2 regions of the Collibacillus ludicampi genome follow, and region 2 is predicted to be linked to the other one. Evidence: a T-box and tRNA genes for the amino acid it is inferred to sense, from the RefSeq annotation. Region 2 holds a T-box; the other holds one or more tRNA genes.

Region 1 (7,529 bases), 2.6 Mb from region 2:
TAGGGAATAGGATTGCCATTCAAATTCTCGTATAGGATTTCCATCCGAGTCGATGAACTGGACACCTTTTTGTCCATAGAGAAGGTGGATCAAGGGAAGGCACGATGTCTGCATATCAAGAAAATAACGGATTAACTGGATAAATTCCCGATATTCCTGATCCATCAAGTATTCATCAATCGCTTGTTCGATCGCGCGATATCTGTCTTTTTCAAACTCTCGCAGACGGAAACGAACAAATCCTTCGACAAGAAATGTCCGATTATGTATCAAATAGTCGGCTATACACGCTTCAAGCTCTTGATTACGTAATATTTCTTTTCCATCACGAGGGTGATTGCGTAAGAATTGAATGCCACGATCCGCCAGGAAGGCGACTTCATCCGCCGTGTAATAATCATATTCCTTTTCGATGATATGTTGTAACAGATCACGTTCCCAAACTTCCGTCAGAAAACGGGTGAGGGATTGTGCCAAGAAAAGGGGAACCGTTTCGTCTTCTCGTTCCACTTTTTCGATGCGATATGTAAGGTACGGAAATTTGCCGCGAACATGAAACCCTTTAATAACAGATCCGCCGCGTTCCCGGAGTTTATCCAATGATTCTTCAAGATAATCCGCCAATACATCGATATATTTCATGGTACCAATCGAAACAGCGTACACGTTCTCACTCCTTTTTCGCAGACACGTTCACTTTGCACATCCCGTACCTCTCGTATTGTTACCCAGTATATGTCGATGTTAGAATCTCTATACCTGTAACAAGAGACAGCCGCGAGCTGATGGCTGTCCCTTTGTTTAGACTGAAAAGTTTCATTCCAATTCCTGTTTTATCTCAACGATATTTTCCAAACTTCCACTGATTAAAAGACGATCGCCTAAGTGCAACCGGGTATCACCATGAGGGATCATGAAGGAATCCATTCGGTAAATCCGCAGGATGAGAGCATCCCCCAGGAACGACAGCTGATGAAGCGGAACATGATGATATTTATAATTTTTGACAACCACTTCTTGAATGGAACCGTCTGGCTGGGAAAACAACCTGACTGCACTTGGATGCTCCACCATCGCTTTTAACAATGTCCAAACGGAATACATGGTTGAAAATATCGTTATCTTTTCTCCAGTCACGGACTCTTGCAATTCCGGATTCTCAACGCGCACAACAACCTGCTCCGTTCCTTCTTGTAAGGCATGATGACCGATCTCTACATTACGGCGATCATCCTCTGATGCAACAACAATTACATCCGCTTGAAAAACATCATGATCGTGTAAAATTGATGGATCTAAGGACGGAAGTTCAACGAAAGGGATTTTTTTAAATATTTCCCTGCGTTCCTTTATTATTCCTTGATCACATTCGGAAAAGACAGTGACCTGAAATCCCTCCGTTTGTAAACGAAGAGCGACAGGTAATGTAATCGTGTTGGCTCCAATAATGGATATCTTCTTCTTCCTTCCTTCTTTCTTTGGGTAGATTCGATTAAAAAGGATAGGAGAAATAAAACTGGTGATCACCGCGACCAGAATGAGTGCATTTTTTAACTCGTCTTTTATTAAGCCAAGGTCGTGTGCAACGGTGGCGGCTGCAATGACCAGACTGAGCGTTGATGTTAGCAAGACCCCGGCGCCGATCGTTTCTCGCCAGGGATACCACCGACGTAAGATGAGAATCGGAAGCATTTTGGAGATCAATAATACGATTAACAAGACAGGGATTAACATAATCATGGATGGTTGCGCGAAAATTTGCCTGATATCTAGCTTTACGCCAACCATAACGAAAAAAATAGGGATCAGAAATCCATACCCGAAAGAATCCAGTTGATGGAGAAACTCTTTTCTTGGAGATAGCAAAGAGACAATCACACCGGCAAGAAAAGCACCAAGAATATTTTGCGCGCCGAAGGATTCGGATAATACCACAAACAAGAGGATAAGAGCAAAAACAGCTCGTGTGCCTAATTGAATCGTCCCTTTTCTCAGACGGGAGAACAATTGCCTCCTTGAATAATAGCGAAATACATAATACGAAGCGACGACAACAGCAAAAAAGGCTAAAAGCATGATGACTTTGTTGACATCATGTGCAAGAAGCGAAATATAAACAGACAATAAAATCATGGTTACAAAATCAGATAACACGGCGATGATGAGAATGGTCTGTCCTAAGGGAGTTTCCGTAGCCCTCCGTTCTTTGAGGACCGGTACAACGACTCTCAACGAGATCGTTGCTATGATCAACGTCATGAGAAAAGGTTCTTTAATAAAATTTCCCCAAACCATCCCATAAGAGAGCAACAGTGAAGTGACGAGAATTCCTATGAAAACCAATGTTGCAATCACAAATGGATTTGCAACATTTTGATTCTTTCTGCCGGTCTTATTTTTCAAAAGGTCAAAATCGATTTCTACTCCACTGAGAAACATGAGAAAAATAAAACCAAGCAATGATAAAAGCTTTAACCAGGGATCTTCGGTAATCAGATTCAATCCGCTTTTTCCGATGATGATTCCCATAACGATTTCTGCAACCACAACAGGTATCATCCCTAAACGAAAACGATGAAGAAGAATAGGGACTAAAAATGCGATGCCAACGACCAACATTAATGAAGTGATCGATATATGATCCTCCATGATAGACCTCCCATCATTCAAATCCGTATGCTTATGAGTATCTCGAACAAATCGCGGATTGACAACACTAAGAAACCGTCTCTTTTACGAACAGGATATACCAATCTAAGTTTCCTTACTCAAAACGAACTTCTCCTGCAACAAGAATGGCCATTAGCATCTAACGCTAAAGGCCATTTGATATCTTTATTCTTTAATTTCGTATATGGTTTTTTATCGGATCATTCCTCGCCGCAATCTCTTTTTATGTTCTGACTTCATTGTCAACATGGGAATCATTAAGATCATGGAAAAGGAAAGTGCGCAAAATCCAATATAATAATTTCCTGTAGCAAAAGCCCCTCCGGATAACATAGCGATTATCAACAGAAGCATGACAACAAGAACATCCATATCGAAAACCTCCACTTTCTTGGCTTGTCCTTTTGTTTCCTATATGTATGTCCGAATTCTTCAAATAAGACCTACCTTGAAAATGAGTGCTTGGGTGGGTGTATCGCTTTGCGCTTGGGTTCGATGAAGGTCGTCTTTGGGGTATATGTTTTGCGCTCATGCTCCGTGAAGGTCGTCTCGCATGGAATATTATTCAAATGTTGCGAGACGACCTTCAAAGTCGCTATTACGCGCAAAGCATATACCCCCTTTACGAGAGCAATAGGAAGCGGAACGACCTTCAACTCACCTCTGCGCTGCAAAGCGATACAACCCACCCAAAAGATACTCCGTTGCATTAGGCAGCTTAAATCTCTATTCCCGCACAAGAAACTTTTCATCCTCTGATAGCGCCGCTTGCGGCATTGGGGACTATCTAAAAAGTGTAGTTTGGAGGGAGTATGCTTTCCGTTCGTGCCTCGTGGAGATCATATGGCACCGCCGCATACGGCATGAATGGCTACTATCAAGGAATAAATATGTCAAAAACCCCTTTATGTTCAAAAGAAAAACGCCTTCCACTCAGAATCCACTGAGTGAAAGGCGCTCATTGATAAGATCTGGTGCGGCTAATAGGAATCGAACCTATGGCCCCCACCGTGTCAAGGTGGTGCTCTCCCTCTGAGCTATAGCCGCATACGATTGGTGCGGGTAGCCAGACTTGAACTGGCACGGGAATAATTCCCGACAGATTTTAAGTCTGTTGCGTCTGCCGATTCCGCCATACCCGCAGTTTACTTGGAGGCGCCACCCGGATTCGAACCGGGGAATAAAGGTTTTGCAGACCTCTGCCTTACCACTTGGCTATGGCGCCAATCAATCAAAATGGTGGCTCGGGACGGAATCGAACCGCCGACACGAGGATTTTCAGTCCTCTGCTCTACCGACTGAGCTACCGAGCCAGTCGATGGTGGAATCGAAGGGACTCGAACCCTCAACCCCTGCGCTGCCAGCGCAGTGCTCTACCAATTGAGCTACGACCCCGACTGACAACATCCATTATACATTCATATATAGAATGTTTCAAGAGGTAATATGGTGCAATTAAACATTTTTCCGAAATCCATGCATCGTCAGTTGTGATTCTGTACGATACGCATGTAAAAGTGGGGCCTGGTTCACCAAGCCCCTTTTTTTGATTCGTGCGGGTTCGCATTCGCAATCCCACGTCATCACGCCAACATCGTCGCATGAAAAGGCGTGACATGACTTCGCCCTTCGCGCAGTTCTACCAGATAGGATACGTCCCCCATCGAAGCGAGTTCCGCGTTATGTGTGACTAAGATGATTTGCCGTCCGAATGCCGCCGACAGTTCTTTAAGAAACTGGGCTACATTCCGACTGTACTCCGCAGATACATGCTTGCCCGGTTCATCGAGAATGATCGGCCCTTCCATCCGTGTGGCCTGAAGCAGCGCAGCGCGTAAAGCGAGTGAGATCACATCGACGACTCCTCCTCCTCTGGCATCTTGAGGACGCGTCTGCACAGGAATCTCTCCGCCGTATAACGAGACAACATAAAATTCGCCTTCCGCGCGACCGCGCACTTCTTCAATCTCGACTCGGAATTCCATGTTTTCATCGCCAAATATATATTGAAGCGCTTGCGTGACCATCCCTTCAATCTGCTTGCGCGCCTGTTCACGGGCAAAATGGGACGATTGTTGCAGTAAAATTTTCACCTGCACCAAGATCTCCATTTCCTTCTGCAACTGGGTCAATTTCGCTTCCGTTTGCTCAATTTTCCGCAAGATCGCGTCCCGCTCTCCAAGTCGGCGATGATAAGCGGCACGCAGTTCGCGGACTGCGACTGTAATGTCCATCATCATTCCCCTCTCTTGATCAAATCCCAGGGAATCAACGCATGGATCTCCTCCGTAAGTGTTGCGATTTCATTCTCCAACTTGCTGATTTCCGCATCGAGCTGTTCCGGGTCAACATCTTCCGCTTGTATCTGCGTGAGAATATCTTCCTTCTGCTTGAGCAGATTTTCTTTTTTCGTCTCGGCTCGCAAACGCAAGTCACGTGCTTTTGTGAGCCCTTCTTTAAGTTCCGCGAGTTTCTCTTCCATCTTCCACTCCCCCTGTAAACTCCTCTAAAATCCGTTCGGTTGTATGTTCATCGATCGGTGAGAAGCAAACCGGGCATGTACCGGAGCGCTTCAATAAAATCTGGTAAGCGTTTAATTGTTTCTCCATTTCACGTGCATGTTCCTTAAGAAATTGATCGGCCCTGAATAGACGTTCTTCAATCTCTGCTTTCTGGTTTCGCAAGGAAGCGAGCCTTTGGAGACGATCGATGAACTTAGTTAAATGAGCAAGTTTCTCCTCGGCGCGATCGATTTCCGCCAAGCGTGTCAAATAGCGTTCAACCACTTGCGTGTCTCGCTCAATCAGACGCAGTTTTTCATAAGAAGTCCGAAGCGTCTTTTGTTTCATGCCAAGGCGGATCAAACGTTCATAGAGATGGATCCCCTTTTCCACATCTTTTGTTCGTTCCAAGACACGTTCAACAAGAGCCAGGGATCGATTCACTTCCTTCCACTTCCCTGACATTTGTTGAAGCAGTCGATGTTTATTTAATACTTGTTGTAAACTCGTTACTTTCTGAGAAGCGCGTTCGAGTTCTCTTGTCTCCTGTTCGATTTTTGCACAATATGCGAGTTCACGTCGAATACTTTGCAGTTTCTCACGTAAGAACCGCAGCCGTTTTACCCTCTCGTTCACTTGCACCGCGCATTCCCATAGTCCAACAATATCCGTTAACTTTTCCGTTTGTTGCAACACCCGTTCGGCGATTTCCAACTGCCTATGATTTTCCTGCATGGCATCACGCAACTGCTTTAGCTTGGCTAGCCTCGTGGAAAGCTGCTGCACACGATTCTGTTTTTCTTCAACGAGAAACAGTATATTTTCCAGGTAGGCGAGGTCTTGAAACTGTTCGAGTTCTTCTTGCAAAGCATGCAATTGTTCGCGGTATGTTTTCTCATCCTGTTGCAAACGCGCAAGATCACGGGAAGTATCACGATGTGCCGCGTCAATAATATGCACGCCGTTCAATCGACCGATCGCCTTGGCCTTGACCGCTCCTGATTCTGAAAGGAGAAAAGGGCCATCGAGTTGCATGCCGAGATGCAACATCTTCTCTTCCCCTTCATCCAGCATGATTTTCTCCACGCCGTGAGCAGTGATCACCTCTTGCGGAACACTGTTCCCAAATCCCTCATAGATCTGTTCATCCCCATCCGGACTTGTGACAATATATCGGTTCTTGGACGGGGTTCTCTCACGCGTTACGATAAAGCCGTCATTCATGTAAATCGTCACTCGCACATGATTGGCGCCGACGCGTATAAAATCGGCGCCGCGGGGTTCGTTGTACAATACCCATCGAAGCGCACGGATGACAGATGACTTTCCTTGGTCGGATGCACCGATAATCACATTCAATCCGTTATCAAACTCCAGTTCACTATATTCATGTGACTGGAAATTTTCAATGATGATCTTCTTGATTGTCTTCATCGATTCGCACTCCCTGCCGCCAGTCTCTCTTCCGCGGCGGCGATCCGCCTCATCGCTTCCTCGCGCACATCGGCGGGCAACCCGTCTCGATCAGCAATTTCATTGAGAATCGCTCCGATATCGACCGCCTTATAATCCCCCGCCGCTTTGATTCCTTGCACAAACTGTGCAAGTCGCTGCTCCATGAATGCCGCCTCTTCTTTCTTCGAACAATCGATGACCTCTTCGCCATTCGGTGCACTCTCAAGCGGAATCGCACGGTACGTCAGGGAACCGTCAGTCACGTCGATAAGCAGCGCTTGAGGTATGCGTTGAACGTCTACGGGGTGATTGGACAGACGCACAAAGCCTCCTGGGTTATAAAACACCTTGCCGTTCGTTTCAACCGGGGGAAACCCGAGGTGATTGTGGCCGCATAATGTCATGTCGGCGGCCGTTTCTACGATCTGGTCGACGACCGTATGGGCCACCCCGTCCATGAATTTGCGATCGAGAAGCATGCCATGAACCAAGTGGATCGCCACATCCGCCTCTTTCTCTTGAATGCAATAGTCCAATCGGGGATCGCGGCGATCCAGCTCATAATGATAATGTTGTCCGCTCAGTTGTACGCGCACGCCTCCTTTTTCCAAAAAGACGCGCTCACCAGGATGGATCAGCCGCACGATACCGAGGCGGTTGATAAAGCCGAGCATCGTGCGTGACAAGGTATCCGGGTTATGACCAAATAGGTCGTGATTTCCCGCGATTCCATAGATGGGTTTTCCCCATTCTTTCATTAGGGCAACGAAATCTCCGCAAATTGCTAATGAGGGATTGGGAATATCAAAAAAATCCCCTCCATGCAATATGGCATCCACTTCGTGCATCTGTGCCAGATGGCCCACTTCCCTGAATTTCGCTTTCAATGTTTCGATGAAATCA
Region 2 (7,529 bases):
CTTTGTTCATGATCACATGCAATGCTTCTCCGTCAGCCGCCGTAACTACGGGTACCCCCGGCTTTATAATTCCCGCTTTCTCTGCCGCGATCTCGGATACGGTCGAACCGAGGATATGCATATGATCCAATGCCACGTTGGTGATCACCGAGATGAGGGGATGAACGACATTGGTCGCATCCAATCGGCCGCCGAGTCCTGTCTCCCAAACGACCATATCCACTCCTTCCCTCGCAAAAAAGAGGATCGCAAGCAATGTGACCACTTCAAACTCCGTGGGTTCTCCCATGGGTGTCCGGCAAATCGCTTCAATGTGCGGTTTCACCTTTTCAACAAGGAGATGAAGTGTATCTTCATCAATCTCCTTCCCGTTGATGGACATTCGATCGGAAAATTGGGAGATATAAGGAGATGTGTACAAACCTACACGATATCCGCATGCTTGAAGCATCTTCGCGAGATATGCGCATGTGGAACCTTTGCCGTTTGTACCGGCTACATGTACGAAGCGCAAGGAATGGTGCGGATTCCCTAAGCGCTGCAAGATCGCTTCCATTCTCTCGAGTCCGGGCTTGATACCGGTACGACCGTTAAAACGCGGGAAACTGTGAATATACTCCAAAGCTGAGTCCATGTTGATTGCTCCTTGATTTGATTATACAAAAGCCTTCTTTCGAAACACACGAACGGAAGATTGAGCGGATTACAGAGGAAGTGAAACAGATGCAAGCGTGGAAAAACATCTCCACGCCTGCTAACATCAAGATTTTGAGTCGCTATTCACCAGGTTGGTGGGCGTATGCTTTGCGTTCGAGCTTCGTGAACGCCCACCTAAAGACACTTTTCGTCTTTTGATGGCGCCACTTGTGGTATAGGTGGCTACTCTTGCAACTCGGCAATGCGAGCCCGTACTTTATCCCGCTTCTCTTTATAATCCTTTTCTTTCGCCCGCTCGGCTTCAATCACCTCAGCAGGTGCTTTCTGGATAAAACCGGGGTTGGAAAGTTTCTTCTCGACGCGCTCTACCTCGGCATCCAGCTTTTTCAATTCTTTTTGCAGACGGGCGATTTCTGCATCAATATCGATCAGCCCTGCCAGTGGTAAGTAGAGCTCACAACCGGTCAGGATGGATGTGACCGCCTTCTCCGGTACTGGAAGCCCCTCTTCGATCTCTAGTTTTTCCGGATTGCAGAAGCGGCGGATATAGGCTTCATTTATGAGCAAAATCTTTTGTGCGCGTTCGTTCGTCGGCTTGATCATCAGATGAATGGCCCGGCTAGGCGGAACGTTCATTTCCGCCCGGATGTTACGCACAGAACGGATGATATCCATGATCAGCGTCATATCCTGTACGGCCGATTCATTCACGAATGTCTCAGACGCTTTGGGATACGCGGCAACCACGATGGACTCCCCTTCAACAGGGAGATGTTTCCAAATTTCTTCCGTGATAAACGGCATAAACGGGTGCAAGAGGCGGAGCGACTGATCCAACACATATACCAGAACGTTCTGAGTGATCGTTTTCGCTTCCGGATCATCCCCGTACAAGTACAGTTTTGCCAATTCGATATACCAATCGCACAATTCGTTCCAGATAAACTCGTACAATGCTTGCCCCGCACCGCCGAAATCGTATTCGTCCAAACGGCGATTGACGTCTGCGACCGTTTCGTTTAATCGATGCAAAATCCATTGATCGGCGGTACCGAGTTTTTCCCTGTCTCCTATGCCCGTATATTTGAATCGCTCGTCAAGATTCATCAGGACGAAACGGGAAGCGTTCCAAATCTTATTGGCAAAGTTGCGCGCAGCCTCGACTTTTTCCCAATAGAAACGCAAATCATTTCCTGGGCTCGAAGCGGTCATCAGCATGAAACGGAGTGCGTCCGCACCATATTTTTCAATCACGTCGAGTGGATCGACACCGTTCCCTAACGACTTCGACATCTTGCGTCCTTCCGAGTCGCGGATCAATCCGTGAATGAGCACATCGGCGAACGGCTTCTCACCAGTGAATTCAAGTGCAGTGAAGATCATGCGCGCCACCCAGAAGTAAATGATGTCATAACCGGTTACGAGCACATTTGTCGGATAGTAGCGCTTGAGATCTTCCGTTTCATCCGGCCAGCCCATCGTCGAAAACGGCCATAAAGCTGAAGAAAACCAAGTATCCAATACATCCTCGTCCTGGGTCAATGACCGACTTCCGCAGTGCGGACATGACGTCGGATCTTCCATGGCCACGATCGTTTCTCCGCAATCGCCGCAGTACCAAGCGGGAATGCGATGTCCCCACCACAGTTGTCGCGAGATGCACCAGTCGCGAATGTTTTCGATCCAGTGCAAGTAGATTTTCTCGAAACGGTCTGGGACGAAACGAACGCCTTGGCCGGATTTTTGCAAAGCGATCGCTTTTTCGGCAAGCGGCTGCATTTTTACGAACCATTGTGTCGAAAGGATTGGTTCGACCACGGCTCCGCTGCGTTCGCTATGGCCGACCGCATGTTCATGTTCTTCAATCTTAAAGAGGACACCCGCTTCCTGCAGATCCTGAACGATTTTCTTACGACAAGCAAAGCGGTCAAGGCCTTGGTAAGGCCCTGCTTGTTCATTCATGACGCCTTTCTCGTCCATAACAGTAATTTGAGGGAGATTGTGGCGCAAACCGATCTCAAAATCGTTAGGATCATGTGCAGGTGTAATCTTGACAGCCCCTGAACCGAATTCTTTATCCACATACTCATCGGCAACAATCGGGATTTCACGCCCTATGATCGGAAGGATCACCGTCTTCCCAACGAGGTGCTTATAACGCTCATCTTCCGGATGAACAGCCACCGCCGTATCGCCGAGCATCGTTTCCGGACGCGTCGTCGCCACAACGATATGACCACTGCCGTCGGCGAGCGGATAACGCATGTGATACAAAGCACCTTTTATATTCTTGTATTCCACTTCAATATCGGAGAGAGCAGTTCTCGCTTCCGGATCCCAGTTGATGATGCGTTTGCCGCGATAAATCAGACCTTTTTCATACAATGTCACAAAAACGGTGCGAACCGCGCGCGACAACCCCTCATCCATAGTAAATCTCTCGCGATCATAATCGAGGGAGAAGCCCATCTTGCGCCACTGGTCACGAATCGTACCGCCATACTTTTCTTTCCACTCCCAGACTTTCTCCAAAAACTTTTCACGCCCCAGATCGTAACGGCTGATCCCTTCCTGCCGAAGCATCCCCTCAACGCGCGCTTGTGTAGCGATCCCCGCATGATCCATACCGGGCAACCAGAGGGCATCATACCCCTGCATCCGCTTGCGGCGGATCAAAACGTCTTGCAATGTAAAATCAAGCGCGTGCCCCATGTGTAAGACACCGGTAACGTTCGGGGGTGGGATCACGATACTGTAGGGTTGCTTGCTTGGGTCACCTGTGGCATGAAATCTTTTTTTCGCTACCCATTCTTCATATAATCGTTCTTCCACTTGTTTGGGATCATAAACTGTCGGTAAACTTGTTTCCTTCACGGTGATCACAAGAACTCCTTTCATGAATCATTTCATTACAAAAGCCTCTTTCATCCGTAAGGACGAAAGAGGCTTCTTCCGCGGTACCACCTTGCTTCACATGCAAAAACGCACGTACACTTTCAAGAAGATAACGGATTCACCGGCCGTTCTTACTGTATCGGACTCCTTTCAGAACGGCAACTCCGGGACGACGTTCAAGGCTGAACCTCTAAGGAACCTCACAGCCAAGGGTTCCTCTCTCTGCAGAGGCGACCGCGCCTTTACTCCTTCCCTTCCTCGTTCTTCCGCTATTTTACCTGTATCTCATCTTATACAGAAATGACGCTCCCTGTCAAATCAGGAGCCCTGTTTTTACCGTTTGTTTTTCTTTTTGAATTTTTTCTTCGGACGGTTGGCACGCGCTTTCTTCAATTGCTCCTTTCTCGCTTTGCGTTCCGCCTCCTCCTTCGCCTTCTCTTCTTCTATACGCTGTTTCGTGCGGCTGAAAAACCATGTGACGACAACACCGAGGATGAGCTGCAGGGGAATCAGAACGGAAAGCGCCCAATATAAAATTTGTATCCGCTCTTTGTTGGGGAAGGGAGCGAGAATTTGCTCATAACGAACCCCCGCATAGATCGCAATTCCCAAGAGGACACAAATCAACGAGGCGATAAATCCGCTCCAGAATCCTCTGCCGCTCGCTTTCCGTACCGCGATGTACGAGGCGATCATCATACCGAGCGGAATCGTGGTATTATACCACGTATCCCCAAAGAGCGCGATTCCCCCGGCCAAACCGCCGAAAAGTGCCCCGAGACCGAGTGCCCAAGGCCAATGAATCGGGTCTCCGGTACCTAGAGTCTCCTTCGTCACCCACAACCACTCCCTGACTTGTATGTATCTCGCATCCGCGAAGTTCATTATCATTTTCCACGTACTCGCTTATAATCCTTTCATACGGAATGTTTTTAAACAAAAAAAGCGCGCATGTCGCGCTGCGCGTGAATTCATTTCACCCTGTAGGCTTTAGAATCATAGAATATACCACATCGTAAAGATATCAAGCATCCATTGATGAAGGAGTGTTATCCATGGGATTCTTCTATAATTTACTTCGTTTCGTCAAAATCGTCTTGATTACAGCGATGACGATCCTGTTCTTTCGCGCTCTCCTTTTTCCCAACGCGCTGGATATGCTGGTTCTCTTCCTGTTATCATTCGTCTTGCTCGTCATGTTTATCTCGCGCCCCTTGTAGGAAAAGACGTATCAGTCCTTTTGATTGCCGGGACGAATGCGCTCTTCATCCACCCACAAGCCGTTTTGTGTGGATGTTTTCACATTTTCCTCCATTTTTCTCCCACGTTTCTTTTGTTTCTGTACGCGCGTGAGTACTGCCTGTTCCAGAACTTCTTCATACGCTTTTTGTTCTTCTTCGTTTTCCTCAAGTTGCGGTTGTTGCGGCTGTTCCTGCAGGGTATCTTCTTGTTCAGTCTCTTCCGGTGAAGCAAACTCTCCTTCCATTTCTTCAAAATCGGTCTCTTGGGTATAGGTGGGCATGTGTACAGCCAGGTTATATCTGCCGGCCAAATCCCGAATGAAAATATCCCGTCCCGTTTCCGCCTGTAACGCTTTTGTCAACTGCTTACCGTATTTCTCATCACTCCACCCGCGCAACCCTTCGTAATACCAGGAAACGATCTGTACCGGCTTGAGAGGAAATGCCATATACGCAAGTAAAACATGCATCTCCTCCTGACTCAGCGGACGAACACCCTGATAAATATCGAGGATCGATTGACCCACTTCCACATCCCAACTGTATTTCGGCATATATCGGTGCAGAAACGCTCCGATATCACAAACGGGCGGACCGTAGTGACAATGGTCAAAATCGACGATACTCGCCGTTTTTCCGTCAATGAGTACATTTTGTTTTGAAAATGATCCGTGGCAGAGCGTTTTCGCATCCTTCGCGCTTTCCAAAACTTCATGATAGGGAGATGATTGCAACTGTTCCAACGCGTGTTCCATCAATGTGATCAATTGATCTTTTTGTGCGAGAAAGTGTAAGTCAAATGCGGTCTGACTCGCGCGTTCCGTTGCGAATTCTACATAGCTATCGATCTTTGTTCGGTAGGTCGTCAAAGTTGCCAAAAAGTCACCTTTACCTGCATCCACAAACCCGTGTGCTTCATACCCTTTTCCCGCCTGATGAAGTCGGCCCAACATTTCTGTCGCAATGAACAGGTGTTTCGGTTTTTTCAGTTCCGCCTCCCTGCCAGGCAACCAGTCCGTCAAGTAATACAACCCTTGCATAGTAACCACGTACGGATCCGCATATTTCGTACGGATAAAACGCGGAACATGTGAAAAGCGAGGATAGATATATTCCAGTGCCTCAAAGACAAACTTCAATCGGGCTTCCGAAGTGTTCACTCGTTTTAACATACGATACCCGGAACGGGTTTTTAAACGCAAGACACCGCGAACTTGCCGGGCTCGTTCCGGTATCAGATCATACTCGCGAAGAATCTCTGGATCGTAGCCGGCGTCGACAAATTCTTCGTAAATTTCGCGTTCCTCCCATCGTTCCTTTTTTCCCATGTGAATCCCCCTCACAAGAATTCTCGCAAGTCCCGCATATCAATACGCTTCACAAGTTCCTTAATTTCTTGGTCACGCTCCTTATCTGCCACAAGTAATGAGCGGTCGGCCTGGACGATCAACAGATCCCGCACACCGATGGTCGTAATTAACATATCGTCACTCTCGATGATGCTGCCATACGTGTCGATACCGACATGCAAGCCGTTGACAATGTTGCCTTTGTCGTCATGGGGCAGAAAGCGTTCCAAAGAACGCCATGACCCTACATCATCCCAGGCAAAGTCGGCAGGGATGACTGCGACGTTGTCCGCTTTTTCCATCAATCCGTAATCGACAGACACTTTTTCCATGTTGCGATATTCCTCACGAATGACTTCCTGTTCTTGCGGGGTATCCAATGCATCATAGATTCTCGAGAGGCGCGTGTACATCGATGGCATATGTTGGCGAAACGCTTGTAAAAGAGTCGCCACCCGCCAGACAAACATACCCGAGTTCCACAAATACATCCCTGTTTGCAAGAAATGAAGCGCACGTTCAAAGTCCGGTTTTTCTGTAAATTCCTTTGCCTGGTAGATACGATGGACCCCATCTTGCAAGAGCAAACGTCCGATCTGGATATACCCATACCCCGTTTTCGGTTCTGTCGGGCGAATGCCGAAAGTCACCAACATTCTGCTTGTGTGCGCATACTCCGCCGCCCAAGCGAGATAACGCCTGAAATCCTGCTCATTCCCGATAAAATGATCGCTAGGCAAGACAGCCATGACGGCTTGTGGATCGCGTTTGATCAGTTTGACGGCTCCTAAACCGATACCTGCTGCCGTTTCACGGGCTTCAGGTTCGATGATCAGGTTAGTGTCCGCGATATCCGGAAGTTGCTCACGGATTCTCTCCATGTATCTTTCGTTGCCCACCACGTAGATGCAATCTTTGTGGATCAATGGGCGTACACGGCTCACAGTCGTTTGCAAAAGCGATTGATTTCCGAAGATTCGCAAGAACTGTTTCGGATTGCTCACAGAACTTTTCGGCCAAAACCGGCTGCCAACACCTCCGGCTAGAATCAGTGCATATAGCATACAAAACCTCCCGCTGACAGCTATGAGGTTTCATAGCGGAATGCGCCAAGGATAAATGGTTGATTCATTCGCCAACGGTCGACCGCCTGTTGCAACAATCCCACAAATCGATCCTGAGGTCGACTCAGTTGCAAGTAAGCTGTTATAATGCGATATACCGAATGCGGGAAGCTCAAGTATCCTTTTACAATCGCCTTCTCTTCTTCATCCAACTTCCTTACTTCTTCATAGTTTGAGAGAACGGAAGGAATAAAAACCCCTTTTCCTTCTTCCAGGAGGATATGGCAGAACCGCGCGACATCGTATAGCGGCATATCCCCGGC

What was found. A T-box is a leader RNA that pairs with one kind of tRNA and senses whether it is charged. The one in region 2 lies ahead of DNHGIG_RS00840 (valine--tRNA ligase), so its partner is inferred to be a tRNA-Val.
Region 1: it encodes a tRNA-Val, which carries the amino acid that the T-box ahead of DNHGIG_RS00840 (valine--tRNA ligase) is inferred to sense. The anticodon was not compared.

Annotation. Positions count from the first base shown of each region.
Region 1 covers NZ_BOQE01000001.1:2,765,765-2,773,293, reverse strand. The annotation lists gene ytxC (putative sporulation protein YtxC) at 1-666, opposite strand, end outside; gene DNHGIG_RS14075 (monovalent cation:proton antiporter family protein) at 817-2,649, opposite strand; gene DNHGIG_RS14070 (hypothetical protein) at 2,863-3,042, opposite strand; tRNA gene DNHGIG_RS14065 (tRNA-Val) at 3,643-3,717, opposite strand; tRNA gene DNHGIG_RS14060 (tRNA-Leu) at 3,725-3,812, opposite strand; tRNA gene DNHGIG_RS14055 (tRNA-Cys) at 3,821-3,895, opposite strand; tRNA gene DNHGIG_RS14050 (tRNA-Phe) at 3,908-3,983, opposite strand; tRNA gene DNHGIG_RS14045 (tRNA-Ala) at 3,990-4,065, opposite strand; gene DNHGIG_RS14040 (DNA repair protein RecN) at 4,254-4,904, opposite strand; gene DNHGIG_RS14035 (hypothetical protein) at 4,907-5,152, opposite strand; gene DNHGIG_RS14030 (AAA family ATPase) at 5,127-6,605, opposite strand; gene DNHGIG_RS14025 (metallophosphoesterase family protein) at 6,602-7,529, opposite strand, start outside.
Region 2 covers NZ_BOQE01000001.1:148,750-156,278, forward strand. The annotation lists gene DNHGIG_RS00835 (bifunctional folylpolyglutamate synthase/dihydrofolate synthase) at 1-634, opposite strand, end outside; gene DNHGIG_RS00840 (valine--tRNA ligase) at 880-3,555, opposite strand; T-box leader at 3,587-3,820, opposite strand; gene DNHGIG_RS00845 (hypothetical protein) at 3,886-4,389, opposite strand; gene DNHGIG_RS00850 (hypothetical protein) at 4,608-4,772, shown strand; gene DNHGIG_RS00855 (CotS family spore coat protein) at 4,784-6,121, opposite strand; gene DNHGIG_RS00860 (mannose-1-phosphate guanylyltransferase) at 6,133-7,206, opposite strand; gene DNHGIG_RS00865 (YutH/CotS family kinase-like spore coat protein) at 7,227-7,529, opposite strand, start outside.